DNA from 2 places in the Microbacterium terrisoli genome. Region 2 is predicted to be linked to the other one. Evidence: predicted binding sites of a transcription regulator. Region 2 holds the regulator's gene; the other holds the start of a gene.
What was found. Region 2 encodes LexA, which represses DNA repair genes until DNA is damaged. Its sites were predicted from a motif close to TCGAACANNTGTTCGA; they were not measured.
Positions count from the first base shown of each region.

Region 1: QU603_RS12360 (DUF222 domain-containing protein) is a predicted target of LexA. The motif match lies at 2,606-2,621, and genes of this name have one in related genera.

Region 1 covers NZ_CP133019.1:2,733,436-2,737,292, reverse strand. Annotated here, with positions in the region: gene QU603_RS12365 (hypothetical protein) at 34-999, shown strand; gene QU603_RS12360 (DUF222 domain-containing protein) at 1,100-2,527, opposite strand; gene aceB (malate synthase A) at 2,713-3,857, opposite strand, start outside.
Region 2 covers NZ_CP133019.1:2,347,298-2,351,154, reverse strand. Annotated here, with positions in the region: gene metE (5-methyltetrahydropteroyltriglutamate--homocysteine S-methyltransferase) at 1-729, shown strand, start outside; gene lexA (transcriptional repressor LexA) at 800-1,516, opposite strand; gene QU603_RS10555 (LysM peptidoglycan-binding domain-containing protein) at 1,769-2,128, shown strand; gene QU603_RS10550 (histidinol-phosphate transaminase) at 2,222-3,316, shown strand; gene hisB (imidazoleglycerol-phosphate dehydratase HisB) at 3,365-3,857, shown strand, end outside.

The DNA of each region.
Region 1 (3,857 bases), 390 kb from region 2:
TGGGATAGGCTCCGCGGAAATCGAGGAGGCGGCATGCGCGCGCTGCGGGCCACGCGGGGGTCGGCGCTGGGGCTGACGGCACGGCTGACGCTGGCCTTGGCGCTGGGTGCTGCCGCGCTGCTGCTCGCGGGATGCGCGGGAACAGTCGTGCCTCCGGGCGCCACCGAGAGGCCCGCGAGCCCCACGGCGAGTCCGTTCGCCGAGATCACGTGCGACCCGGCGGCTGCAGGCTCTGCCGCCACACGTGCACCGGTCGGATTCGACCCTGTCGTCGTGGTGCGCTGCAACGGGTTCGCACAGCACGACGATGTGCGCGGCACGTGGTCGGGCACGCAGCTGACGAGCTTCGAGGGCGACCTCGAGCCGCTGCTGACGGCGCTTGCGGCGCCCGACGCGCCCCGCACGAGCGGCGCCTGCTCGGCGATCGGATTCGCCGGCCCGATCCTGTGGCTGGGCGACGGCGCGGACCGATTCATCCCGGTCGCCTACCCAGTCGACGAATGCGGGATGCCTCGCACCGACGCCGTGTTCGCAGCGCTTTCGACCTTGACCGTTGCGGGAGAGGAATTCAGACCGCGCGACCTGGTCGACTCGTCGGCCGCGCGCGCAGCCGGATGCCCCTCGACCGGTCAGATGCTCAAGGCTCTGGGCGCGGTCGCGACCACTCCGCGGCTTCCCGCACCGGGTCCGTTGACGGTGTGCCGGTATGAGGCCGAGTCGATGCCGTCCGAGGCGCCGGAAGCCTCGAGCTCCGCGCCCGCGTTCGTCGACGCTCGCACTCTTGACGCCGCGGCGGCCCGCGCGGTGCTGGCTGCAGCATCCACCGCGACGCCGGCACCGGCGTGCGGCGCCGAGGCATCCCGCATCGTCGCCCTCGTGCCGGCCGCAGCGCACGACCACCCGATCATCGTGGAACTCGATGGATGCCGCCATTTCAGCGACCTCGACTACCGCGCGTTCGAAGTGCCTGACGCGTTGATCGGGCTGTTGAAGGGGTGAGCGGCTGACGCCGTGGCGTGGTGGCCGGCTGATGTACCACGCACGGTTGACGGGCCACGTACGGCTGGCGTGCCATGCGCGGCCCGGCGCGGCGCGGTGTTCAGAAGGGTGGGTCGTCGCTGGGGTCGGAGGAACCGCGGGGTGTCGCTGCGGGTTGTGCCGGGGGTTCGGGGAGCCCGAGTTTGTCGTGGAGGAGTCGGCGGAACGCGTCGTTGGGGTTCGTGGTGTGGTGTCCGGTGGGGTACCGGATCTGGATGGTGCCGTCATCGCGCCGGTGATGTTCCAAGAGGGTGACGTCTTTGAGTGTGTGGTCGGGGTCGCAGAGGGGGTCGAGGTTGGTGATGTCGGTGGTGCCGCGGGCGGGGCCGTGGTAGGCGCAGTGGTGGTCGATGTCGGCGTTCAGGGCGAGGCGGTGGCAGCCGTCGCGCAGGCAGGTGCCGAAGGTGAGGGCCAGCCACGCGCGTTGCGCGGCCGTGGCTGTGCGGGATCGGCGGTCCATGTCCAGGATGACCCCGGTGACCGGGTCGGTGATCACCCGGGTGAATACGCCGGCCTCCAGCAGGATCTGCCGTGCGGTGGCGTCGTCGATGGTGCCCTGCCCGGGGATCAGGCAGTCCCGGTTCAGATCCAGCCCCGCGGGCGGTGCGGTCCCGGTCCCGGCCTTGGTGTTGCGGGGGCGGACGGTGCTCTGGGCTGTCGGGGTGAGTTTGTTCAGCGGGATGGTGACGAACACTTTCGTTGTCACGATCGGGTGGTCGGTGTCTTCCCGGGTGAGCAGGGCGGTGGCCAGGTCCGCGCGGATCTGTTCCCGGGTGCGTCCGTCCCGTTCCCGCTCGGTCATGTTCTTGGCGGTCGCGGTCAGGGAATGGTCGATGGCGTGCGCGGTGCGGGTGGGCATCAGCAGGTGCAGCCACGACATCCCATCATCGGCGTCTTCGACGTACACGCAGCGTTTCGCGTGCGCGTCGGTGTGCCGGTCGGTGCGGGTGCGGGCGGTGAGCTGGTCGGCCAGCTCCCTCGCTTTGCGTTTCGTGTAGGACGCGGAGGCGCCCACCCCGACCTTCGTCATCACCTCGTCGAAGATGGTCAGCAGGTCGGGGCAGGCGGCGAACGCGTCGGCCTGGGCGAGCATGCCGTTCACGTGCGCGATCGTAAGCAGGCCCTCCCGGGCCGCGTGCCACGCGCGGGGCAGGTCCTGCCGGGCACGGTCGGCGGTCCCGGCCAGGGACCGGACCCGGTGTTCGGTCAGACACAGTCGGGACGCGGCCTCCCCGGCCGCGCACCGCACCGCGAGCTCGCCTTCCCCGCCCAGCAGCCCGACCGGGTCACGCCGCCGGGTGCGGTCCAGTCTCTTGCCCAGCGGATCATCCGCGTCCACGTCCGCCCGAACATAGACCTCCGGGTTGTTCCGCGCGAACGCGAGCGCATCGGCGAGCGCCTCACACCGGGCCGCGTCCCGCCGGTTCGACTCGTACTGGACCGCCTCGGCATCCTCGAACAACGCATTGAGCACGAACACGTCGTCCACGCGTACGGTGTCGGTGTGCTCGAGAAGATCCATACCCGAAGACTAGCACAAAGCTACGACATCAAGAAGAGGATAGATTCGAATATCTGTCATTCTCACTCGCGCAGCAGGGCCGGGCCGAAACACCGTCCGGCCCGGCCCTGCGCACGCATCACGTCGCGCGCCTCAGTCCGCTCCCGCGCGACTCACGCGCCCCGCTCGACGAGATGCCGCGAGTAGGCGACGGTCGTCAGGAACGGCGGGAACTCGTCGCGCAGCGCCACGTCGCGGAACACGTCTGCGGCGTCGTCGAAGCGGTCGCCGTCGAACCGGTCCGCCGACGAGAGCACGTCGTCGACCAGCTGCGACACCCACGCGCGCGTGATCGGAGTGGCCTCGGCGGTCTCGCGCTCCTGATGGATCCACTGCCAGATCTGCGACCGAGAGATCTCGGCGGTCGCGGCATCCTCCATGAGGTTGTCGATCGCGACCGCCCCCTGTCCGCGCAGCCACGCCTCGATGTAGCGGATGCCGACCGACACGTTGCCCTGCACTCCCGCCTCGGTGATGGGGCGTCCGATGTGCAGGTCGAGCAGCTGCCGCGCCTGGACCGACACGTCCTCGCGAAGCCGGTCCACCTGGTTCGGCCGGTCGCCCAGCACGGCGTCGAACTCGACCTGCGCTGCCGGGATCAGGTCGGGGTGGGCCACCCAGGTGCCGTCGAAGCCGTCGCCGGCCTCGCGCTTCTTGTCGGCGGTCACCTTCTCGAGCGCCCGGGTGGTGATCTCCGGGTCGCGCCGGTTCGGGATGAACGCGCTCATGCCGCCGATGGCATACGCTCCGCGACGGTGGCAGGTCTGCACGAGCAGTTCGGTGTATGCGCGCATGAACGGCACGGTCATGGTCACCTCGCTGCGATCGGGCAGCACGAATCGCGCACCGCGGCCGCGGTAGTTCTTGATGATGGAGAAGATGTAGTCCCAGCGCCCCGCGTTCAGGCCCGCGCAGTGATCGCGCAGCGCATAGAGGATCTCTTCCATCTCGAACGCCGCCGGCAGCGTCTCGATCAGCACCGTCGCCCGGATCGTGCCGTGCGCGAGCTGGGAGTACTGCTCGCTGAAGGTGAACACGTCGTCCCACAGCTGCGCCTCTTCGGCGCTCTCGAGCTTGGGCAGGTAGAAGTAGGGACCCGCGCCGCCGTCGATGAGCGCCTGCGCGTTGTGGAAGAAGTACAGCCCGAAGTCGACCAGCGATCCCGATGCCGGCTGTGTGCGTCCGGCACGGTCGGTGAAGCGCATGTGCTCTTCGGGCAGGTGCCAGCCGCGCGGCCGCATCACGATCGTGGGCGTGT
Region 2 (3,857 bases):
CCGTCGATCCTGTGGGGCGACGTGTCGCGACCGGCTCCCATCACGGTGGCCTGGTCGCAGTTCGCCCAGTCGCTGACCGACAAGCCTGTGAAGGGGATGCTGACCGGTCCGGTCACGATCCTCGCGTGGTCGTTCGTGCGCGACGACCAGCCGCTGGCCGAGACGGCGAACCAGGTGGCGCTCGCGCTGCGCGATGAGATCGCCGATCTCGAGGCGGCGGGCATCGGCATCGTGCAGGTCGACGAGCCGGCGCTGCGCGAACTGCTGCCGCTCAAGCACGCCGACCAGTCGTCGTATCTCGACTGGTCGGTCGGATCGTTCCGGTTGGCCACCGGCGGCGCGGGCGTGGCCACGCAGGTGCACACGCACCTGTGCTACTCCGAGTTCGCCGTCGTGATCGACGCGATCGCCGGGCTGGATGCCGACGTCACCTCGATCGAGGCAGCCCGCAGTCGCGGTGAGGTGGTCGCCGACATCGCCTCGTCGGGATTCGCCCACGGCATCGGCCCGGGCGTCTACGACATCCACTCCCCGCGCGTGCCGTCGGTCGACGAGATGGCGCGACTGCTCGCGCAGGCCGCCGCCGACCTGCCACTGCGACAGCTCTGGGCCAACCCCGACTGCGGGCTGAAGACCCGCGCCTACCCCGAGACGGTCTCGTCACTGCGCAACCTCGTCGAGGCGACGCAGCGGGTGCGCGCCGCCCACGAGGCGCTGACGGTGATCTGAGGCAGACCCCGTCACACTGACAGAGGCCCGACCGGTCGACACCGGTCGGGCCTCTGTCGGACTCTGCGGCTCAGACGGCGCGAAGCACCGCCACCACCTTGCCCAGCACCACGGACTCGTCACCCAGGATCGGTTCGAAGGCCGAGTTGCGGGGGAGCAGCCACGTGTGTCCGTCGCGCTGGCGGAAGGTCTTGACCGTCGCTTCGCCGTCGAGCATCGCCGCCACGATCTCACCGTTGGCCGCAGTGTTCTGCGCGCGCACCACCACCCAGTCGCCGTCGCAGATGGCGGCGTCGATCATCGACTCGCCCTGCACCTTGAGCATGAACAGCTCGCCCTTGCCCACGAGCTGACGCGGCAGGGGGAAGATCTCTTCGACCTGCTGCTCGGCGGTGATCGGCACGCCGGCCGCGATGTGACCCACCAGCGGCACCAGCGCCGCGTCGCCGACCGCGGGGGCGGTGTCTGCGGGGTTCTCTGCAGACGTGCCAGGCAGGTCGATCAGGATCTCCATCGCGCGGGTCTTGCCCGCATCCCGGCGCAGATAGCCGCTGAGTTCGAGCTGATTGAGCTGATGCGTGACGCTGGAGAGCGACTTGAGACCGACCGCGTCGCCGATCTCGCGCATGCTGGGCGGGTAGCCGTAGCGGGTGATCGACTGGGCGATGACCTCGAGGATGGCCAGCTGCTTGTCGCTCAGGCTCTTTCGGCGTCGCGTCTGACGTCGCGGCTTGGTGTCGCCTGCCGCGGCGGCGTGGTTCTCGCCGCGCTGGTTCGCATCGGTCATGTCAGCTCCCGTCCTGCCACCCGGGGCAGCGTCTTCGAATGTCGGAGGTTGGTGATGGGGTGTCCTCATCGAAACGGTATCCGGTCCGAAGACGAACGAGGGCCAGCCTGCGGGCGTGTCGGCTTGAAACATCTCCGATCCGGATCCCTGTTGACAGTGTACTGAATCGAAGATAACTTTGGAAGAGAGATTCGGGGGCCACGCTCCCGGCCGAGTGCGGCCCCCGAACTTCTCGTCCGAACAGGAGGACCAATGTCCGGCATCTCACTGGTTTCGCACCCGGCACCCACCACGCGGTTGCGGTTGACGCTGCGTGGTCGTCGTGTCCTTGCAGCGATCGTGGCGATTCCGGTCGCGGGGGCGATCGCGATGGCGGTGATCGGCGGCGGAGCGGCGTTGGCGTCGAAGGATGCCGGGGCTCCGGCGGGAACGTTCTCCACGGTGTCGGTCCAGGCCGGCGACACGCTGTGGTCGATCGCGCAAGAGGTCGCGCCCCGTTCGGATCCTCGTGACGTGGTCGACGCGATCGTGCGGCTGAACGCCCTGGACGGCGTCGCGCTCCAGCCGGGGGAGCGCATCGCGATCCCCGCGCAGTACGTGCCGGCGTCGTGAGGCGCGAGGCCGGCGTCTGCGGCTGACACGGGTGGGAGCCGGCACGGGTGAGAGCCGGCACGGGTGAGAGCAGTGCGGACGCGGCACTCTACGATGGATGCTGTGAGTCCTCGCCTGGAAGATCTGCCCGTTCGTGACGATCTGCGCGGGATGACGCCGTACGGCGCCCCGCAGGCCGCGTTGCCGGTCGCGCTGAATGTGAATGAGAACACACATCCGATCCCGAAGGACGTCTCAGACGACATCGTCGATGCGATCGCGTTCGCGCTGCGAGACGTCAACCGGTATCCCGACCGCGAGTTCACGCACCTGCGGGAAGGGTTCGCGGACTACCTCGGTCACGGGCTGACCCGCGAGCAGATCTGGGCGGGCAACGGGTCGAACGAGGTTCTGCAGCACCTGCTGCAGGCTTTCGCCGGTCCCGGCCGCACCGTCTTCGGCTTCGCGCCGACATATTCGATGTATCCGCTGCTCACGCGCGGGACCGGAGCGCAGTGGGTGGCCGGCACCCGTGCCCACGACTTCACCATCGCTGCCGACGACGCGGTGGCGCAGGTCGCCGAGGCCGATCCGGATGTCGTCATCCTCTGCTCGCCGAACAACCCGACCGGCACCCCGTTGTCGCTCGAGGTGATCGATGCGGTCTATGCGCGCTCGCGCGGGATCGTGATCGTGGACGAGGCGTACTGGGAGTTCGCGCCGCGCGAGCAGCAGTCCGCGCTGACGCTGCTGCCCGATCGGGAGCGCCTGGTCGTTTCGCGCACGATGAGCAAGGCGTTCGCCTTCGCCGGCGCGCGCGTCGGGTATCTGGCCGCCGACCCCGCGCTGATCGACGCTCTGCGGCTGGTGCGGCTGCCGTACCACCTCAGCGCGCTCACGCAGGCGGCGGCCTCGGCCGCGCTGCGGCACGCGCCGACGATGCTGGCCGCCGTCGACGAGATCGTCGTGCAGCGTGACCGCATCTCGGCGACCCTGGCCGCTCTGGGGTACAACCCGTATGAGTCATGGACGAACTTCGTGCTCTTCTCGGGCGTTGAGGACCCGGCCGCGACCTGGCAGGCGCTGTACGACCGCGGGGTGCTCATCCGTGACGTGGGGCTGCCCGGCAGCCTGCGGGTCACTGCCGGCACCGAGGCCGAGACCTCCGCGTTCCTGGACGCCCTCGCCTCCGTCACACCCGCGCGGTGATCGCGGCCGGGCCGCAACACGCCCCGTGCGCTCAGTAGAATCAGCTTCATGAGCAGACCCGCCCGCACGGCCTCCCGCACGCGTACGACGAGCGAGTCCTCGGTCGAACTGCACCTCGACCTGGACGGCACGGGCGTGGGCCGCATCGACACCAGCGTGCCGTTCTTCGACCACCTGCTGACCGCATTCGCCAAGCACTCGCTGACCGACCTGACGGTGCGCGCATCGGGCGACACCGATATCGACGTGCACCACACGGTCGAAGACGTCTCGATCGTGCTGGGCCAGGCCGTCGCCGAGGCGCTGGGCGACAAATCCGGCATCTCCCGCTACGGCGACGCGCTCGTGCCCCTCGATGAGGCCCTGGCCCAGGCCGTCGTGGACGTCAGCGGTCGCCCCTATCTGGTGCATGAGGGCGAGCCCTCCGGCTTCGAGCTGCACCTGATCGGCGGGCACTTCACCGGCTCGCTGGTGCGCCACAGCTTCGAGGCGATCTCGTTCCACGCCGCCCTCACCACGCACGTCCGGCTGGTCAGCGGCC